One region of the Streptomyces sp. CA-278952 genome, then DNA from elsewhere that is predicted to be linked to it. Evidence: riboswitches for the same ligand, from Rfam matches in the RefSeq annotation. Region 1 holds a riboswitch; the other holds the start of a gene.
What was found. A riboswitch is a leader RNA that binds a small molecule or an ion and turns the genes downstream of it on or off. The one in region 1 is predicted to bind glycine.

Region 1 (10,075 bases):
CCGGGACGTACTCCGCGATCGCCTCGTTGGCCTTCTGGTACGCCGCGGTGCGGGCGGCCGGGTCGGTGACCTCGGAGGCGGCGTTCACGGCGTCGAAGACCTTCTGGTCCTTGAAGCCCCACTGCTTGTCGGGCCCGGCGAACCAGGTGCCGATGAAGTTGTAGCCGTCGTTGAAGTCACCGGTCCAGCCGAGCATGTGCAGGGCGCAGGAGCCCGCCTCGGTGGCGTCCAGGTAGTCCGGGGCCCACTTCATGGCCTTCGGCTTGACGGTGATGCCGGCCTTCTCCAGGTCGGCCTTCATCAGCTCGAACATGTCCTGCGGGGCAGGCATGTACGGGCGGGTGACCTCGGTCGGGTAGCAGAAGTCGATGGTGAGCTTCTCCGCACCGGCCTGCTTGAGGAGGTCCTTCGCCTTGGCGGTGTCGAACGGGTACGTCTTCACCTTGTCCGAGTAGCCGGCGACCGTGTCGGGCATGAACTGGGTCGCGACCTTGCCGCCCTCGGGCAGCTGGGTGTTGACGAGGTTCTCGCGGTCGATGGCGTGCGTGATCGCCTGACGGACCTCGGGCTTCTTCAGCGCCGGGTTCGCCGACTGGCTCATGCCGAGGTAGAAGATGTTGAAGACGTCACGGGTCGGGACCTCGTAACCCTCCTTCTCCAGCGTCGTCACATCGGCCGGCGCGACCAGGTCGTAGCCGTCGATGTCACCCGCCTGGAGCGCCTGGCGGCGGGTCTCCTCGGTGGAGATGGTGCGGAAGACCAGGTTCTTCACCTTGGCCTTGTCGCCCCAGTAGCCGTCGAAGCGCGTGAGGGAGACTTCCTTGTTGCCCTTGTTCCACTTCGTGATCTTGTACGGGCCGGTGCCGGCGACCGTGCCGGCCTCCTGGCTGTACTTGGGGTACGTGATCGCGTCGCCCTTGGCGCTCGCGTCCTGCTTCTCGTACTCCTTGATGGCCTTCGGCGAGTGGATCGCCAGCGCCTGGAGGGAGAACCCGCCCGGCAGGTTCGCCGAGGGCTCGTTCACCTCGATGACGGCCGTGTTGTCGTCCTTGGCGGTGCAGGACTTGTAGTTGGGCTTGGGCGCCTCGGCGTCCTCGTTCTTCGCGAACCCGCCCATGATGGTCTGCCAGTAGTAGGAGACCGCGCTGGACTGGTACGTGCCCTTCCAGTTGAACCAGTGGTCGTAGTTCGCGCAGACCGCGGCGGCGTTGAACGCCTCGCCGTCGTGGAACTTCACGCCCTGGCGCAGGTTGAACGTCCAGACCTTGCCGGCCGGGTCGCTCGACCACTTCTCGGCGAGGCCGCCGATGAGCTTGCTCCCACCGGGCTCGTGCTCCAGGAGCGCCTCGAAGGCCTGGCGGGTGACGCGGAACGTCTCGCCGTCGCTCGCGAGGGCCGGGTCGAGGGAACCGGGGTCACCGGCTCCGGCGAAGACGAAGGTGTCCTTCTCGCCCCCCTTGGAGCCGCCCTCGTCCCGCTCGCTGGAACAGCCCGTGGCGATCAGAGCGACAGCGACCGCTGTCGTGACCGCCCGGACAGCCCGGGACTTGAATATGCGCATGGGTCCACCCCTGGTTCGCCATGTGGTGAGGTTTGATGGCCGCACACTACAGACGGTGCCTGCCGCAAGAGAACAGTCCGGATAGCGGTGAGACCTAGTCGAGACCCGGACAGTTACCAAACCGTCCAGTTCCGGGACATCCTCACGTGGGCGGTCAACAAACCCGGCATCGTGGGGTGTTCGACGGAGGGTGACCAGGACCCCGCGGGCCCCGCATGTTTCGGACGGAAGCCCGGGTCCCGCCCGGAGCAGTCAGCGGGGCTGGGGCGGGTAGCCGTATCCGGGGGCGGCGAGGGGCGGCGGACCGGCGGGGGCGTGGGCCTCGCGGTCGTAGAAGGGGCGGGCGTTCGCGCGCAGCCACATGCCGACCGGGTCGTACTCGTCGGACAGGGCGACGGTGGAGACGGGCAGCCCCTCGGGGACCGCGCCGACCGACTGCCGCATCATCTCCCGCACCGCTGCGACGGAGGCGCGGCCGGTGTCGTAGAGGTCCAGGCCGATCGCGAGATACGGGACGCCGACCGCGGGGTGCACCCAGGCGCGGCGCAGGGAGCGGATCGCGGGGGTGCGGTGGGCGTTCTGGGTGAGCAGGGCGTAGAACTGCGGGAGTTCGATGGCGGGGTCGGAGAGCCGGAGCGGTCCGGCGGGCAGCCGGTCCAGGCCGGTGGCGATGCGCCGCAGGTCGAGCCAGGGAATGCCGACGCCGCCGCCGGGGGCGTGCGGATTGAGCCAGATGCCCCAGCGGTCGGGGAACAGGGCGCGGGCGATGTCGCGTCCGGTGACCAGCTCGTGGGCCCGGTTCCAGCCACTGGCGGAGAGCTCCTGGGCGGAGGTGACGCAGGGGGCGTAGCCCAGGCCGTCGATCTCCATGTTCCCGTACTGGGCGTCCGGTGAGCCGGCCGTGCCGTGCCAGAGGAGCATCCGGACCCGGCCCTCGGCGACCGCTGCGAGCAGCGCCTCGTAGGCGTCGTAACGCCCCGGGGTCACCTGGCGCAGCAGGTGCTCGACCTTCCCCGAGGCACTCGACTCCGCCCGATCGGGGAAGGCCCCACTGGCCGCCGCGGTGCCTGACGCACTCACCCTGGGTTCCGCCCCTCGTCGATCCGTCGCGTGTCGATCCGTCGCGTTCGCGCCACCGCTCCCGGGCGCACGGGATCGACCACGCCATCAAACCAGCTTATGCGCCGATTCCGGCACCGACTTGACGCCCTGGTCCGGCGGTGCCGGGTCCCTCTGCCGTCAGCGGTCCTCACGGCGGTGGGTCAGTGGCCCTCGCGCCGGTAGAACGGGCGCACCTTCTCCCGCATCCAGTCGCCGACGAGGTCCTCCGCCACGTCGAGAAGGACCAGGTTGACCGGCCAGGGCACCTGGACCCGGCCGAGCGCGCGGCCGATGGCGTCCATGGGCGCGCTCTGTCCCGCGCCGTCCCAGGTGGCGAACTCGACGCCGACGAAGAGGACGGGGTCGCCGCCCTCGATGCTGGCCAGCGCCCGGCGTGCGGTGCTCACCACTCCGGTGGCCTCGAACTCCTCGGACACCGCGGTGAGGAAGTCGACCGGGTCGTGCTGCCAGTCCGGCTCGAACAGCCGGACCCGGCCGCCGGTGGCGGGCCCGTCCAGGGCGGTGCGGCCGGCCCGGCAGAGCTCGGCGACGGCGGGCGGCGGAAGCGGTATGCCGACCGCGCCGCCCGGATTCACGGCGATGCCGACCTGGGGGGGCAGGCCCCGGGCGAAGTCGCGGGCGGGCGCGACGGTGAAGGACATGTGGCCGCCGACGCAGCTGAGGAACTGGGCCTCGGAGCTGAAGACGGGGACGAAGGCCGCGCCGTCGATCTCCATCATCGGCAGGTCGAGGTCCGCGCTGGCGGGGGTGCCGCCGTTCGGCAGCGGCACCCAGACGGAGCTGCGGCCGAGCACCTCGACGAGGCGGCCGCCCGCGTCGGGGACGCCGAGCGAGGCCGTCAGCACCTCTTCGAGCTCGTTGGCGGGCCACCCCTGCTGGGGGTGTGCCGGTGCGGGTGCCGGAATGTCCACTGCCTCTGTGCCCTCTCTCCACCGCCTCGGCCGCGCCCGGCGGCCTCTGCTCCGGCCAGCACCTTAACCGTCAGCGGGCGGTGGAGGCCGCGGCGGCCGTGAAGGAGATCCGGTCGAGCGCTCCTGCGGCCTCGCGGTCCAGCAGCACCGCGGAGGTGCAGCCGGCGGGCAGCAGCCCCTGTTCGGTGTCGCGGAGCAGCCGGGCGACCGCGTGCCGGTGGCGGGCGAAGGCGTAGCCGGAGACGCCGCGCCCACGCTCGCGCTGCCCCTGCCGCGCCACCTCGGGCGTCACGTCGAGCAGGACCAGATGGAGGGTGCGGCCCCGGCTCACGGCGTGCCGGGCGAGCCAGCGGCGTACCCAGGTCTGGGTGCCGCAGTCGTGCACGACGACGGATTCACCGGAGCGCAGGGCGCTCCAGAGGCCGAGGTAGTGCGCGGCGCGGACCAGGGGGCGGTAGAGGGCGTAGGGCAGTAAGCGGGGCAGGGCGGCGGCCCAGCTGTCGCGGGTGTTCTGGGAGTCGATCGCGCGGCCCTGCGCGGCCCGCCGGATGAGGGTCGACTTCCCGCTGCCGGGGAGTCCGGAGACCACGACGACGTCACCGGCGGTGAGGTCGAGGCTGTACGGGCCGCAGGCGGTGCGCCCGCGCAGGTCGCGTACCACCGGCGCGCCCTGCGTCAGCAGCTCCCGCGCGGGAGCTCCGGGCTGTGCGGGCATCGCGCCGTGCGCGACCCCCGCGGTCGGTGCCGACCGCTGCAACGTCATCGCCCATCCCCCTGCCGTCGTGTCCCCCACGCCTGCCCCTGAAGTGTAAAGAAAAGGCAATGCGGCACAAGCGGCCCGCGGCCTGTCGTCGCCGTCTTCACCTGCGCGGGGGCCGGACCCCCCCACTCTCCCGCAATGCATGCGATGATGACCCCGCCAACTGCATACCGGCCGTTCGAATCCGCGCGGGAGAGTTCCGGCCACAGTGTGAGCCGGGCGCCGAAGGAGCAAGATCCTCCCTTGAATCTCTCAGGCCCCGTACCGCGTGGATGAGGCAGATCTGAAAAGCGAGCCGTTCCGCGGCTCCACCCAAGGTGCAAGCCGAGCCCCCTGATCCGGGGCGCCCTCCAGGGGCATACCCCGTCGGGGGCTATCGGCGAACCTCTCAGGTTCCGATGACAGATGGGGAGGATTCGTCCTGACGTCGTCATGCCCTGGAGCCGTTCCATGAGCACTGCCCCCCGTCTTACCGCCCTCGACGCATCGCACCGCTCGCTCGGCGCCACCATGACCGACTTCGCGGGCTGGGACATGCCCCTGCGGTACGCCAGTGAGCGCGACGAGCACAACGCCGTGCGCACCCGGGCCGGTCTCTTCGACCTGTCGCACATGGGCGAGATCACCGTCACCGGGCCCGAGGCCGCTGCCTTCCTGAGCTACGCGCTGGTGGGCAACATCGCCACCGTCGGCAACGGCCGGGCCCGCTACACGATGATCGTCCAGGAGGACGGCGGGATCGTGGACGACCTGATCGTCTACCGCCTGGGCGAGGCCGAATACATGGTCGTCGCCAACGCGGGCAACGCGCAGATCGTGCTCGACGCGCTGACCGCCCGGGCCGGGGGCTTCGACGCCGAGGTGCGCGACGACCGGGACGCGTACGCGCTGCTCGCGGTCCAGGGTCCGGAATCGCCCGCCATCATGAAGGCCGTCACCGACGCCGACCTGGACGGGCTGAAGTACTACGCGGGCCTGCCGGGCACGGTCGCCGGGGTCCCGGCGCTCATCGCCCGTACCGGCTACACCGGCGAGGACGGCTTTGAACTCTTCGTCGCGCCCGAGCACGCCGAGCAGCTGTGGCGGGCGCTGACCGAGGCCGGCTCCCCGCACGGCCTGATCCCCTGCGGGCTCTCCTGCCGGGACACGCTGCGCCTGGAGGCGGGCATGCCGCTGTACGGGCACGAGCTGACGACCGCGCTCACCCCGTTCGACGCGGGCCTGGGCCGGGTCGTGAAGTTCGAGAAGGAGGGCGACTTCGTCGGGCGCGAGGCCCTGACCGCCGCCGCCGAGCGCGCCGAGACCGCCCCGCCGCGCAAGCTGGTGGGCCTGATCGCCGAGGGCCGCCGGGTCCCGCGCGCCGGTTTCCCGGTCGTGGCCGACGGCAAGGTGATCGGCGAGGTCACCTCCGGCGCCCCGTCCCCGACCCTGGGCAAGCCGATCGCCATGGCGTACGTGGACGCGGCCTTCGCCGCCCCGGGCACCGAGGGCGTGGGCGTGGACATCCGGGGCACGCACGAGCCGTACGAGGTCGTCGCGCTGCCGTTCTACAAGCGCCAGAAGTGATCTCCCGGAAGGACCGGGACTCCCGGGCCCTTCCGGCCGCGCGCAGACGTCACGGAAGTGACGTACCTCCGTCTCACACCGTAAGACCACCGTTCATCAGCACTCCCCCGCGTACAGGAGAATTCAGGTCATGAGCAACCCCCAGCAGCTGCGGTACAGCAAGGAGCACGAGTGGCTGTCGGCCCTCGAGGACGGCGTGGCCACCATCGGCATCACGGAGTACGCGGCCAACGCGCTCGGTGACGTCGTCTTCGCCCAGCTCCCGGAGGTCGGCGACACGGTGACCGCGGGCGAGACCTGCGGCGAACTGGAGTCGACCAAGTCCGTCAGCGATCTGTACTCGCCGGTGACCGGTGAGGTGACGGCGGCCAACCAGGACGTCGTGGACGACCCCTCGCTGGTGAACTCCGCTCCCTTCGAGGGCGGCTGGCTGTTCAAGGTGCGCGTCGCGGAGGAGCCGGCCGACCTGCTCTCCGCCGACGAGTACACCGCGTTCTCCGGCAACTGAGACCTTAAGGGACCCCCTGATGTCGCTTCTGAACTCCTCCCTCCACGAGCTGGACCCGGACGTCGCCGCCGCCGTCGACGCCGAGCTCCACCGTCAGCAGTCCACCCTCGAAATGATCGCCTCGGAGAACTTCGCTCCGGTCGCCGTCATGGAGGCACAGGGCTCCGTCCTCACCAACAAGTACGCCGAGGGCTACCCGGGCCGCCGCTACTACGGCGGCTGTGAGCACGTCGACGTCGTCGAGCAGATCGCGATCGACCGGATCAAGGCCCTGTTCGGTGCCGAGGCCGCGAACGTGCAGCCGCACTCCGGCGCCCAGGCGAACGCCGCCGCGATGTTCGCGCTGCTGAAGCCGGGCGACACGATCATGGGCCTGAACCTGGCCCACGGCGGTCACCTGACCCACGGCATGAAGATCAACTTCTCCGGCAAGCTCTACAACGTGGTCCCGTACCACGTCGACGAGAGCGGCACCGTGGACATGGAGGAGGTCGAGCGCCTCGCCAAGGAGTCCCAGCCGAAGCTCATCGTGGCCGGCTGGTCCGCCTACCCGCGCCAGCTGGACTTCGCCGCCTTCCGCCGCATCGCGGACGAGGTCGGCGCCTACCTGATGGTCGACATGGCGCACTTCGCGGGCCTGGTCGCGGCCGGTCTGCACCCCAACCCGGTGCCGCACGCCCATGTCGTCACCACCACCACGCACAAGACCCTCGGCGGTCCGCGCGGCGGCGTGATCCTCTCCACCCAGGAGCTCGCCAAGAAGATCAACTCCGCGGTCTTCCCGGGTCAGCAGGGCGGCCCGCTGGAGCACGTGATCGCGGCCAAGGCGGTCTCGTTCAAGATCGCGGCGGGCGAGGAGTTCAAGGAGCGCCAGCAGCGCACCCTGGACGGCGCGCGGATCCTGGCCGAGCGCCTGGTCCAGCCGGACGTCACCGAGGTGGGCGTATCCGTCCTCTCCGGCGGCACGGACGTGCACCTGGTCCTGGTCGACCTGCGCGACTCGGAGCTGGACGGCCAGCAGGCCGAGGACCGGCTCCACGAGCTGGGCATCACGGTCAACCGGAACGCCATCCCGAACGACCCGCGTCCCCCGATGGTCACCTCGGGCCTGCGGATCGGCACCCCGGCGCTGGCCACCCGCGGCTTCGGCGTGGAGGACTTCACGGAGGTCGCGGAGATCATCGCCGCCGCCCTCAAGCCGTCCTACGACGCGGACGACCTCAAGGCCCGCGTGGTCGCGCTGGCCGAGAAGTTCCCGCTGTACCCCGGCCTGAAGTAACGCCTGGCCTGCGGTTCTGCACGTTCGGACGGGGCACCGCGCACACTGAGGAGAGTGAGCGCGGTGCCCCGACCCGTGTCCCCCGCTCCACCTTTTGCCTTTCTTGACCCGCTTGACCTGCTTGACCTGCTTGACCCGTTCGACCTGCTTGACCCGCGGGCCACACCCCGGCCCGTTCCCGCACCACTCACCACCCGGCCCGTTCCCGCACCACCCAGGCAGACAACGGCGTCTTCCAACCCCAAGGAGTACTCCCGTGGCCATCTCGGTCTTCGACCTCTTCTCGGTCGGCATCGGCCCGTCCAGCTCCCACACGGTGGGCCCGATGCGCGCCGCCCGGATGTTCGCGCGCCGCCTCAAGAACGAGGGCCTGCTCGCGCACACCGCCTCGATACGGGCCGAGCTGTACGGTTCCCTCGGCGCGACCGGCCACGGGCACGGCACGCCCAAGGCGGTGCTGCTCGGCCTGGAGGGCGAGTCGCCCCAGACCGTGGACGTGGAGTCCGCCGACGGCCGGGTCGAGGAGATCCGCGGCAGCGGCAGGATCAACCTGCTGGGCATGCACGAGATCCCGTTCGACTTCGACGCGGACCTGGTCCTGCACCGCCGCAAGGCACTCCCGTACCACGCCAACGGCATGACGATCCTCGCGTACGACGCCGAGGGCGCCCCTGTCCTGGAGAAGACCTACTACTCGGTCGGCGGCGGCTTCGTCGTCGACGAGGACGCGGTGGCCGGGGAGAATCCGATCGTCCCGGAGGACACGGTCCTCAAGCACCCCTTCCGCACCGGCGACGAACTGCTGCGGCTCTCCGGGGAGACCGGTCTCTCGATCTCCTCGATGATGCTGGAGAACGAGCTGGCCTGGCGCACCGAGGCGGAGATCCGCTCCGGGCTGCTGGACATCTGGCGCGTCATGCAGGCCTGCGTCTCGCGCGGCATGTCCCGCGAGGGCATCCTCCCCGGCGGCCTCAAGGTCCGCCGCCGCGCCGCGAACTCGGCCCGCCAGCTGCGCGCCGAGGGCGACCCGCAGGCCCACGCGATGGAGTGGATCACTCTGTACGCGATGGCGGTCAACGAGGAGAACGCGGCGGGCGGCCGCGTGGTCACCGCCCCCACCAACGGCGCGGCGGGCATCATCCCCGCCGTTCTGCACTACTACATGAACTTCGCGGCCGGCGGCTGCACCGAGACGGAGAAGGAGGACAGCGTGGTGCGCTTCCTCCTCGCGGCCGGTGCGATCGGCATGCTGTTCAAGGAGAACGCCTCGATCTCCGGCGCCGAGGTCGGCTGCCAGGGCGAGGTCGGCTCCGCCTGCTCCATGGCGGCCGGAGCCCTGGCCGAGGTCCTCGGCGGCTCCCCCGAGCAGGTGGAGAACGCCGCCGAGATCGGCATGGAGCACAACCTGGGCCTGACCTGCGACCCGGTCGGCGGCCTCGTCCAGATCCCCTGCATCGAGCGCAACGGCATGGCGGCGGTGAAGGCGGTCACCGCGGCGCGGATGGCGCTGCGGGGCGACGGCAGCCACAAGGTCTCCCTCGACAAGGTCATCAAGACCATGAAGGAGACCGGGGCCGACATGAGCGTGAAGTACAAGGAGACGGCCCGGGGCGGGCTGGCGGTCAACATCATCGAGTGCTAGGCGGACGGGCCCTGAGCAGCGCGTTCGTGTCTTTTGCGCTGTCAGGGCCTCCCCCGCTCACGCGGCGAAAAGTCCCTGGAACCTCCCTGGGACAGACAGGAAAGTCCTGGGCTCGCCGTGCCACAGCGCGAGAGCCCTGCGCAGATACAGGACGCAGTCGGCCGACGAACCGTCCCCCGCGGCCTCGATGCCCGCCACGACCTCCCGCTCGAAGGCGGTGAGATCCAGCTCGTCCTCCTCGATCCGGATCTCGTAACCCGGCTCCTTGGTACAGATCCTCCCGCCGAGTCCGATGTCGCCCAGGGAGCGTACGACACGTCCCACGGGATACCGATAGCGGAGCGACGGTGCCGACCGGCAACGTGACGGGACCGAGGAACACCGGACGACGGAGGATCCGACGTGGCTGCGCCCCCTCAGTCCCCCCGGGCCACCACACCGGGCCTGGCCCGGTGCGGTGGCTACTGGCGCTGGTCGGCGAGCGCACAGCTGACCAGACTCCCCATCGCCATGGCGCCCCTCGCCTTCACCTCACTCAGCGTCGCCCTGTCCGGGACCTACGAGCTGGGCGCCGCCATCGTCGCCACGATCGTGGTGGCCGAAGTGATGTGCGCCGTACCGGTGGGCCGGATGCTGGACCGCTTCGGCCCGGTCCTCGCCCTGCGGGTCCTGCTCGTCCTGCGGGGGCCGGCCTGTCTGACGGTGCTGTTCGCGCTGTGGCAGGGG
Region 2 (10,075 bases), 4.9 Mb from region 1:
GGTCGTGTCGCCCTGCCCGTGACGACCACGCGCGTCGCCGAGCAGGTGGCGGCCTACCACGGCACCCAGGTGGAGTGGACGACCACCTCGCCCGACGATCTGACCCGGGTGGGCCGTGAAGAGGACACCATCTTCGGAGGAGACGGGCGCGGCGGGTTCATCGTTCCCGAATTCAGCAGCGTATTCGACGGGAGTGCCGCGTTCGTCCGGCTCATCGGGCTCGTCGCGCGCACCCAGCTCACGCTGAGCCAGATCGACGCCCGGATTCCCCGGGCTCATGTCCTGCGCCGCGACCTGGCGACCCCGTGGGCCGTCAAGGGGCTCGTCATGCGCCGGGTCGTCGAAGCGGCCGGTGACCGCAGCGTGGACACCACGGACGGGGTCCGTGTGGTCGAGGCGGACGGACGGTGGATCATGGTCCTGCCCGACCGGGCGGAGGCCGTCACCCACCTGTGGGCGGAAGGCCCCGACGACGCCTCGGCCCAGGCACTGCTCGACGAGTGGGCCGCGGTGGTGGACAGCGCCGGGGACTGACGCGCGTTCGGTGCGCCGCGACGCCCCGGGCAGGGGGTCGCGGCGCACCGGTGGGGCCATTCGGCGGCAGCCACGATGACGTGCGACGATGTGCGGCATGTCGCAGCAGTCCCCCGATCGGAGCACCGTCCCGCCGCCCGCACGCCCCGACGCCTCCATGTCGCTGCTGAACAACGTGATGGACCACAGCCTCGACGACGGGTACGCGGAGGCCTCCGCACGGCGCAGGGCCGACGGGAGCGCGGGGCTGCCCCGTACGCTCAAGTCGAAGCTCGGCCTGGCCGCCGGCCTGGTGGTGGCCGCTCTGGTGGTCACCCTCGGCGCCGCCGAGGCGCGGATCTCCGCACCGGTCGTCGCCAAGGAGCGCGAGGAGCTGATCGACCGCATCGACGCGGAGACAGAGGCGGCGGACACGTTGGAGTCCGATGTCGACGCGCTCCGCCGCGATGTGAGCGAACGTCAGCGCAAGGCGCTCGAGCGGCACGGCGGGGACCAGGGGCAGCTGGTGGCGCTGTTGGCCGGAGCGACGCCGGTCGAGGGCCCCGGCGTGAAACTGGTCGTCGACGACGCGAAGGACACCGATCAGGGCGGCGGCGGGCCGCGTGAGTCGACGGGCTTCGCAGACACCGGGCGGGTGCGCGACCGGGACATGCAGCGGGTCGTCAACGGCCTGTGGGAATCCGGGGCCGAGGCGATCGCCATCAACGGGCAGAGGCTGACGGCACTGTCGGCCATCCGGGCCGCCGGCGACGCCATACTGGTCGACAACAGACCGCTCGTACCGCCGTACACGGTGCTCGCGGTGGGGGACGGCGAGAAGCTCGCGACCGCCTTCCAGGACAGCGCCGACGGCCAGTACCTTCAGGCGCTCAAGGAGAGCTTCGACATCCGCACCAGCATCTCCGCTCAGGCGAAGGTGGGGCTTCCGGCCGCGCCGAGCCTGATCGTCCGTACAGCAGAGCCGAAGGCCGCCGGCAGTGGTGCGGCAGACACAGGGAAGGGCACATCGTGATCGCCGTACTGGGCCTCGTCGTGGGAGTCGTGGTCGGACTGTTGGTCCGGCCCGAGGTACCGGCGGTGGTCGAGCCCTATCTGCCGATCGCGGTGGTCGCCGCGCTCGACGCCGTCTTCGGCGGTCTGCGGGCCATGCTCGACGGCATCTTCGTCGACAAGGTCTTCGTGGTCTCCTTCCTCTCGAACGTCGTGGTGGCCGCGCTGATCGTCTTCCTCGGCGACAAACTGGGTGTCGGCGCTCAACTCTCCACCGGTGTGGTGGTCGTGCTGGGCATTCGGATCTTCTCCAACGCCGCCGCGATCCGCCGGCACGTCTTCCGGGCTTGAGGCCGATGAACAACGACGAGAATCCCCGCAGCGAACAGCCCGAGGGCGGCGCGTCCGCCGTCCCCGACGCTCCCGCGCCGCCGCCCGCCACGGAGGTGTCCGGTCGGCAGAGGCTCAAGGCGGGCCTGTGGCCGCCGCGGCTGAGCCGGGCCCAACTGATCGTCGCCGTGCTGCTGTTCGGGCTCGGGCTGGGGCTCGCCATCCAGGTGCGGTCCACCAGCGACGACAGTGCGCTGCGCGGAGCCCGGCAGGAGGACCTGGTCCGTATCCTCGACGAGGTCGACGACCGGACCCAGCGTCTGGAGGACGAGAAGCAGCGCCTGGACGATCAGCGCACCGAGCTGGAGACCAGCTCCGACCAGGCCGAGGAGGCCCGGAAGCAGACGCTGGAGAAGGAACGTCAGCTCGGTATCCTCGCGGGCACCGTGGCGGCGCAGGGTCCCGGCATCACGCTGACGATCACCGACCCCTCGGGGGCGGTCGCGCCCGACATGCTGCTCGACGCCATTCAGGAACTGCGGGCGGCGGGGGCCGAGGCGATCGAGGTCAACGGGGTGCGGGTGGTGGCCAACACCTACTTCTCCGGCGATGCCGGGAACGTCCAGGTGGACGGGGAGAAGATCGAGGCGCCGTACGAGTTCACGGTGATCGGCAAACCGCAGGATCTGGAGCCGGCCCTCAACATTCCCGGCGGTGTGGTCCAGACGCTGGAGAAGGAGCAGGCCACCGTGCTCGTGGCGCGGTCCGACGACATCGTCGTCGGTGCCTTGCGACCGGCGCAGCGGCCTGACTACGCTCGGTCGTCATCCCCGTGAGCCGGGCGGGCGTGGGGGCCGGTGGAGCGGGTCGGGCGGTTGCGGGGGGTCGGCGCACCGGATTGGTGGTGCGTGGTGGAAACTGTCGGGTGGATACGGACGTTGTGAAGATGTCCGGGTCGGCAGGTGTGTTCAATCAGGGTTCGTCCTGCCCCACGGGCGGGTCTATGTCGGTCAAGGGGAATCGCCCGTGAAGTTGTTTGCGAAGTTGTTCGGGAAGAGTGCACGCGAGGACAGCAACAGTGCTGCCCGCCACCGCGCGCCGCGCCATGGTCAGGGCGAGGAGCAGGAGGCGGAGCGTCCGCTCTTCCGCGACGAGGTGTCCGGCGCCCCGGGGGGTGACGGCGTGTCGTCTGTTGACCCTGCCGGTGCCGGACGCATAGGTTTCGGCGCACCATCAGCCTCGAGTACGGGTGGAGGGTTCACCCCGGAGGGCTCGTCGATGCCGGTCTGCACGAGGTGCGGTCACCGCAACGCGGAGACCGGCAGGTTCTGTTCCAACTGCGGCGCGCCGCTGCGGGGCGGTGTTCCCGAGCGTCCCTCGGAGACGACGTCCACCATCTCCATCTCCGGCCTGGAGGCGTACGAGGCGGAGGCGACGGGGCAGACCGCTCTGCCCTCGCTCTCCCCGGAGGCTCAGGCCGCGGTCGACGCGCTGCCCGGAGGCTCGGCGCTGCTGGTCGTGCGGAGGGGCCCGAACTCCGGGAGCCGCTTCCTGCTCGACAGCGACCTGACCACGGCCGGCCGTCACCCGCAGAGCGACATCTTTCTCGATGACGTGACCGTGTCGCGGCGTCATGTGGAGTTCCGCAGGAGCCCGGACGGTAGCTTCACCGTGGGTGATGTCGGCAGCCTCAACGGCACCTACGTCAACCGTGAGCGCATCGATTCGGTCCAGCTGTCCAACGGCGACGAAGTCCAGATCGGAAAGTACCGCCTGGTCTTCTATGCGAGCCCGCGGGGCGTGTGACCAGCCCCCGGACTCCGTCCGGGGGGACCCCGAGGAAGGCCCATGCTGCGAACACCGACAGGCGGTGCCGGACACGGCACCGCCGCCGCGGAAGCGCGCCCGATGAGCATCGGTACGGTGCTCATCCAGCTGCGCGACGAGTTCCCCGAAGTCACCATCTCCAAGATCCGGTTCCTGGAGGCGGAGGGGCTCATCGAGCCGCAGCGCACTCCTTCCGGATACCGGAAGTTCGCCCCGCGTGACGTGGAACGCCTGGCTCAGGTGCTCCGCATGCAACGGGACCACTATCTGCCGCTGAAGGTCATCCGGGAGCACCTGGACGCCCTGGCCCGGGGGGAGCAGCCCGTGCTGCCCTCGCCCGGCGAGCGGCGGGACCTGGCCGACGGGGTGTGGGAGTCCGGCTCCGGGACGGCGACCGCCGCCCGGATCGGACGGGCCGAGCTGCTCGCGGCGGCCGAGGTCGACGAGGACCGGCTGGCCGAGTGGGAGTCCTACGGACTGATCGTCCCCGCCCCCGACGGCGGCTATGACGCCGAGATGGTGACGGTCGCCAAGCTGGTGGGGGACCTGGGGCGTTTCGGCCTGGAACCGCGTCATCTTCGGGCCATGCGGGCCTCCGCCGACCGAGAGGCGGGGCTGGTGGAGCAGCTGGTCGCGCCCTTGCGCCGGCACCGTAATCCGCAGACCAGAGCCCATGCCGAGGCAACCGCGAACGAGCTCGCCGAGCTGTCCGTACGGCTGCACGCGGCACTCGTACAGAGCGCTCTGCGCAGCCGTCTGCACTGACCTCGGCGGAGCCCGACTACCCAAACATGGCGAGCACGTCCTAGGGTTGCTGTGTGAACGAGCTCGACGTTGTCGGTGTCCGGGTGGAAATGCCCTCCAACCAACCGATCGTTCTCCTGCGTGAAGTGGGAGGCGACCGGTACCTCCCCATTTGGATCGGTCCTGGGGAGGCGACCGCGATTGCCTTCGCCCAGCAGGGCATGGCTCCCGCCAGGCCGCTGACCCATGACCTGTTCAAGGATGTGCTCGAGGCCTTGGGCCAGGAGCTCACCGAGGTCCGCATCACGGACCTCCGCGAAGGGGTCTTCTATGCGGAGCTCGTCTTCGCCAGCGGAGTCGAGGTGAGCGCACGGCCCTCCGACGCCATAGCGCTCGCCCTGCGGACCGGCACGCCGATCTACGGCAGTGACGGTGTGCTGGACGATGCGGGCATCGCGATCCCCGACGAGCAGGAGGACGAGGTGGAGAAGTTCCGCGAGTTCCTCGATCAGATCTCTCCGGAGGACTTCGGTACGAACAGTCAGTGACCGTCCCGCAGGGGTGCTGTCAGCGCATCCGACAAGCCTTTCCCGGAAACGAGACACGGGAAACCACCCTCAGGGTGATTATCACTCGGCGTGCCGAGTGTGGCGATCGTTGACGCACCCCGAGTGACTGCCTACCTTCGAGTGGGCAGGTCAAGGACGGAGGTCGGCGTGAGAAGCAGCGGCGACGGTACGGCGGCGGGTGGGCCGTATCCGCAGCACGGCAGTGGAGCCGACCACGCCATCAGGCAGCCGGTTCAACCGGCAGCGGTGGCAGCGGGCGGCGTGGCAGCGGCGAGCGATGCAGGGGACATCGGCTATCGCGGACCGACGGCGTGCGCGGCGGCGGGGATCACCTACCGCCAGTTGGACTACTGGGCCCGTACGGGACTGGTCGAGCCCAGTGTGCGCCCGGCCTACGGGTCGGGGACCCAGCGTCTCTACAGTTTCCGGGACGTGGTTCTCCTCAAGATCGTCAAGCGGTTCCTGGACACCGGGGTCGCTCTGCAGAACATCCGCACCACGGTCCAGCATCTGCGGGCCCGCGGTTTCCAGGATCTTGAGCGCATGACGCTGATGAGCGACGGAGCCACGGTCTACGAGTGCTCCTCGCCCGACGAGGTCGTCAGCCTGCTCCAGGGCGGGCAGGGAGTCTTCGGGATCGCCGTCGGCGTCGTCTGGCGGGACGTGGACGCGGCGCTCTCGCAGCTGCACGGCGAGCGGGTCGACACCGGCGAGACGCTCGTCGGGCACAACCCCGCCGACGAGCTGGCGCGGCGACGCAACCGCGCCGTCTGAGCATCCCCGGAGGCACAGGACGGCGGGCAGCACACGAACAGGACGACGGGACGGTCCGGCACCTCACGGGGCGCCGGACCGTCGCGTTGTCAGTGCCGTAGGGCAGCATCGACGGTGTGAGACCCGCGCCCACCATCCTTCACCTGGACATGGACGCCTTCTACGCGTCGGCGGAGCAGGCGGCCAAGCCGAGCCTGCGCGGCAAAGCGGTCGTGGTGGGCGGCCTCGGACCGCGCGGAGTGGTCGCCACCGCCTCGTACGAGGCCCGGCGCCTGGGCGTGCACTCGGCGATGCCCACCGCGCAGGCCCGGCGGCTCGCGCCGAACGCCGCCTACCTGGTGCCCCGCTTCTCGCTGTACCGGACGGTGAGCGACCAGGTGATGGAGCTCCTGGGGCGGCTGTCGCCCCTGGTGGAGCCGCTCAGCCTGGACGAGGCCTTCGTGGACCTGGAGGCGGGCGGAACGGCCGACGACGCGGCGTCGGCCCGTGCGACGGGTGAAGGGCTGCGGACGGCCATCCGCGCGGTGACCGGCCTCAGCGGATCCGTCGGGCTGGCCGGTTCCAAGATGCTCGCCAAGATCGCCTCCGAGGAGGCCAAGCCCGACGGGCTGCTGCTCATCGAGCCCGGCACCGAGCGTGAGCTGCTCGCCCCCATGTCCGTGCGCATCCTGCCGGGGGTCGGCCCGGCCACCGGCGACCACCTCAGACGCGCGGGGATGACCACCGTCCACGATCTGGCCGAGGCGGGCGAGGCGGAGCTCGTACGGCTGGTCGGAAAGGCGCACGGCCACGGGCTCTACCGGATGGCGCTGGGCCTCGACGACCGGCCGGTGGTCGCCGAGCGGGACGCCAAGTCCGTATCGGTGGAGGACACTTTCGACGTGGACCTGCACGACCGGGTGCGGGTGCGGGCCGAGGTGGAGCGGCTGGCCGTCCGGTGCGTGGAGCGGCTGCGCGCCGCCGACCGGTCGGGGCGCACGGTGGTGCTGAAGGTGCGCCGCTACGACTTCTCCACCCTGACCCGCTCCGAGACGCTCAGAGGCCCCACGGACGACCCCACAGTGGTCCGTGAGGCGGCGGGGCGGCTGCTGGAGTCCGTCGACACCACGGGGGGCGTACGGCTGCTGGGGGTCGGCGTGACGGGGCTGGCCGACTACACGCAGGAGGACCTGTTCGCCCAGGCCGCCGACGCCCGGGAGCTCGCTCAGCGGGCCGAGGAGGAGCACCGGGCGCCGCCCGGGGAGGGCGGCGAGGAGAACGCGCTGACGGAGCCCGAGCCGGACAGCGCGGAGCTGCTCGCCGCGCGGCGCTGGCCCGCCGGTCACGACGTGCACCACGAGGAGCACGGGCACGGCTGGGTGCAGGGGAGCGGCGTGGGCCGGGTCACCGTCCGGTTCGAGGAACCGTGGAGCGCACCCGGCCGGGTGCTGACGTTCCGCATCGACGATCCGCTGCTGCGGCCGGCCGACCCGCTGCCGCTCGTCCGTGACGCGGCCGACTACTCCTCCTGGCCCGCCAGCCTGCCGAAGTCCCGGTCGGGCGCCGGCTCCTCCGAGGGGGGCGGGGAGTCCAGCCCGTAATGGCGGTAGAGCTGCAGTTCCTGCTCGGGCGAGAGGTGCCGGCCGACGCCGAAGTCCGGCGCGCCCTTGATCAACGCGCGGTCGAAGGGGACGCGCAGCGCGTCCTCGACGAATTCGCTGGGCTCCAGAGGGACGAAGGCGTCCCTGCTGAACAGGCCGGTGCGGACGGCCGCCCACTCGGGCACGCCCGTCGCGTCGTCGAGATAGACCTCATCCACCGTTCCGATCTTGGCGCCCTTGCGATCGAATGCCTTGCGGCCGATCAGGCGGCGCGGATCGATATCGGTCTGCACGGTGCCTCCCACTGGTCGCCCCTGCTCAGGGTGGACGCTGTCGCTCCACCGGCACCACACAAGTGCAGATCCGCGGCGTCGGCCACTCGAGAACTCCCGCGCAGTGGCCGCTGGTAGGCTGGCGGTGGCTGCTGACCCCGTGCGGGAGAGTCCTCCGGTGCTGAATCCGGAGGCGCCGAAGGAGCAACTCCTCCCCGGAATCTCTCAGGCCCCCGTACCGCACGGACGAGGTCACTCTGGAAAGCAGGGCGATTCCGTGCGGGCGCAGGCCCAGGCGGACTCGACCCTCACCGACGGTGAAAGTCGGCACGCCCCCCGGGCGGGCCGGTGAAGCTCTCAGGTTGAGATGACAGAGGGGGAGGCCGTTCGGGCACCCGCGCCGTGGTGCCCCTCGCAGGTCGTGACAGACCAGGAGGCCTCCACCATGACCCCCCGTCGCACTCCGCTCTCCCAGCTGGAGCAGGGCATTCCGTTCGAGCAGCGCCACATAGGGCCCGACGCCGGGGCCCAGGCGAAGATGCTCGCCCAGGTCGGCTACGGCTCCCTCGACGAGCTCACCGCCGCCGCGGTGCCCGACGTGATCAAGAGCGCGGAGGCCCTGAACCTTCCCTCGGCGCGCACCGAGGCGGAGGTCCTGGCCGAGCTGCGGTCGCTGGCCGACCGCAACGAGGTGCTGGCCCCGATGATCGGCCTCGGCTACTACGGCACCTTCACGCCGCCCGTCATCCTGCGCAACGTCATGGAGAACCCCGCCTGGTACACGGCCTACACGCCGTACCAGCCGGAGATCTCCCAGGGCCGCCTGGAGGCCCTCCTCAACTTCCAGACGATGGTCGCCGAGCTGACCGGGCTGCCCACCTCCGGCGCCTCGCTCCTCGACGAGGGCACCGCGGCCGCCGAGGCGATGGCCCTCGCCCGGCGCGTCGGCAAGGTCAAGAAGGGCGTCTTCCTGGTCGACGCCGACACCCTGCCGCAGACCGTCGCGGTGATCGAGACCCGCGCCGAGCCCACCGGTGTCGAGGTCGTCGTCGCCGACCTCAGCGACGGCATCCCCGCCGGGATCGCCGAGCGCGGCGTCTTCGGCGTCCTGCTCCAGTACCCGGGCGCTTCCGGTGCCGTGCGCGCCATCGAGCCCGTGATCGAGCAGGCCCACGGGCTCGGCGCGATCGTCACCGTCGCCGCCGACCTGCTGGCCCTCACGCTGCTCACCTCGCCCGGCGCGCTCGGCGCCGACATCGCGGTCGGCACCACCCAGCGCTTCGGCGTCCCGATGGGCTTCGGCGGTCCGCACGCCGGCTTCATGGCGGTCCGCGAGAAGTTCGCCCGCTCCCTGCCCGGCCGCCTCGTCGGCGTCTCCGTCGACGCCGACGGCAACAAGGCCTACCGCCTGGCCCTCCAGACCCGCGAGCAGCACATCCGCCGCGAGAAGGCCACCAGCAACATCTGTACCGCGCAGGTCCTGCTCGCCGTCATGGCCGGGATGTACGCGGTCTACCACGGTCCCGACGGGCTGCGGACGATCGCCCGGCGCACCCACCGCTTCGCCGCGATCCTGGCCGACGGCCTGCGGAGCGCCGGCGTGGACGTCGTGCACGGCGCGTTCTTCGACACCCTGACCGTGCGCGTGCCCGGCAAGGCCGCCGGTATCGTCGCCGACGCCCGGGAGCGCGGGATCAACCTCCGCCTCGTCGACGCCGACCAGGTCTCCCTCGCCTGCGACGAGACCACCACCCGTGCGCAGGTCTCCGCCGTCTGGGCCGCCTTCGGCGCCGAGGGCGACATCGAGGCGCTGGACGCGACGGTCGCCGACGCGCTGCCCGAGGGGCTCCTGCGCTCCGACGAGATCCTGGCCCACCCGGTCTTCCACCAGCACCGCTCCGAGACCGCGATGCTGCGCTACCTCCGCAAGCTCGCCGACCGCGACTACGCGCTGGACCGCGGCATGATCCCGCTCGGCTCCTGCACCATGAAGCTGAACGCGACCGCCGAGATGGAGTCGATCACCTGGCCCGAGTTCGGCGCGCTGCACCCCTTCGCCCCGGCCGACCAGGCGCAGGGTTTCCTCTCCCTCATCCGTGAGCTGGAGGAGCGCCTCGCCGAGGTCACCGGCTACGACGCGGTGTCCCTCCAGCCCAACGCCGGCTCCCAGGGCGAGTTCGCGGGGCTGCTGGCCGTCCGCGCGTACCACCGGGCCAACGGCGACGAGCAGCGCACCGTCTGCCTCATCCCGTCCTCCGCGCACGGCACCAACGCCGCCAGCGCCGTCATGGCGGGCATGAAGGTCGTCGTGGTGAAGACCGCCGACGACGGCGAGGTCGACATCGCGGACCTGCGCGCCAAGATCGAGCAGCACCGCGACGAGCTGGCCGTACTCATGATCACCTACCCGTCCACGCACGGGGTGTTCGAGGAGCACGTCGCCGAGATCTGCGGC

Region 2: it holds a riboswitch for glycine, as region 1 does, so the genes downstream of both, gcvP (aminomethyl-transferring glycine dehydrogenase) here and gcvT (glycine cleavage system aminomethyltransferase GcvT) in region 1, are expected to answer to the same signal.

Annotation. Positions count from the first base shown of each region.
Region 1 is NZ_CP112880.1:2,116,284-2,126,358, forward strand. It holds gene N7925_RS09170 (ABC transporter substrate-binding protein) at 1-1,561, opposite strand, end outside; gene N7925_RS09175 (enhanced serine sensitivity protein SseB C-terminal domain-containing protein) at 1,814-2,641, opposite strand; gene N7925_RS09180 (enhanced serine sensitivity protein SseB) at 2,824-3,594, opposite strand; gene N7925_RS09185 (AAA family ATPase) at 3,665-4,357, opposite strand; glycine riboswitch at 4,534-4,631, shown strand; gene gcvT (glycine cleavage system aminomethyltransferase GcvT) at 4,805-5,920, shown strand; gene gcvH (glycine cleavage system protein GcvH) at 6,051-6,428, shown strand; gene glyA (serine hydroxymethyltransferase) at 6,448-7,707, shown strand; gene N7925_RS09205 (L-serine ammonia-lyase) at 7,964-9,349, shown strand; gene N7925_RS09210 (BTAD domain-containing putative transcriptional regulator) at 9,407-9,673, opposite strand; gene N7925_RS09215 (MFS transporter) at 9,752-10,075, shown strand, end outside.
Region 2 is NZ_CP112880.1:7,053,549-7,063,623, forward strand. It holds gene N7925_RS31320 (mannose-1-phosphate guanyltransferase) at 1-534, shown strand, start outside; gene N7925_RS31325 (DUF881 domain-containing protein) at 632-1,546, shown strand; gene N7925_RS31330 (small basic family protein) at 1,543-1,875, shown strand; gene N7925_RS31335 (DUF881 domain-containing protein) at 1,881-2,690, shown strand; gene N7925_RS31340 (FHA domain-containing protein) at 2,881-3,660, shown strand; gene ftsR (transcriptional regulator FtsR) at 3,703-4,446, shown strand; gene N7925_RS31350 (bifunctional nuclease family protein) at 4,500-4,973, shown strand; gene N7925_RS31355 (MerR family transcriptional regulator) at 5,142-5,768, shown strand; gene N7925_RS31360 (DNA polymerase IV) at 5,885-7,348, shown strand; gene N7925_RS31365 (PRC-barrel domain-containing protein) at 7,267-7,641, opposite strand; glycine riboswitch at 7,774-7,871, shown strand; gene gcvP (aminomethyl-transferring glycine dehydrogenase) at 8,066-10,075, shown strand, end outside.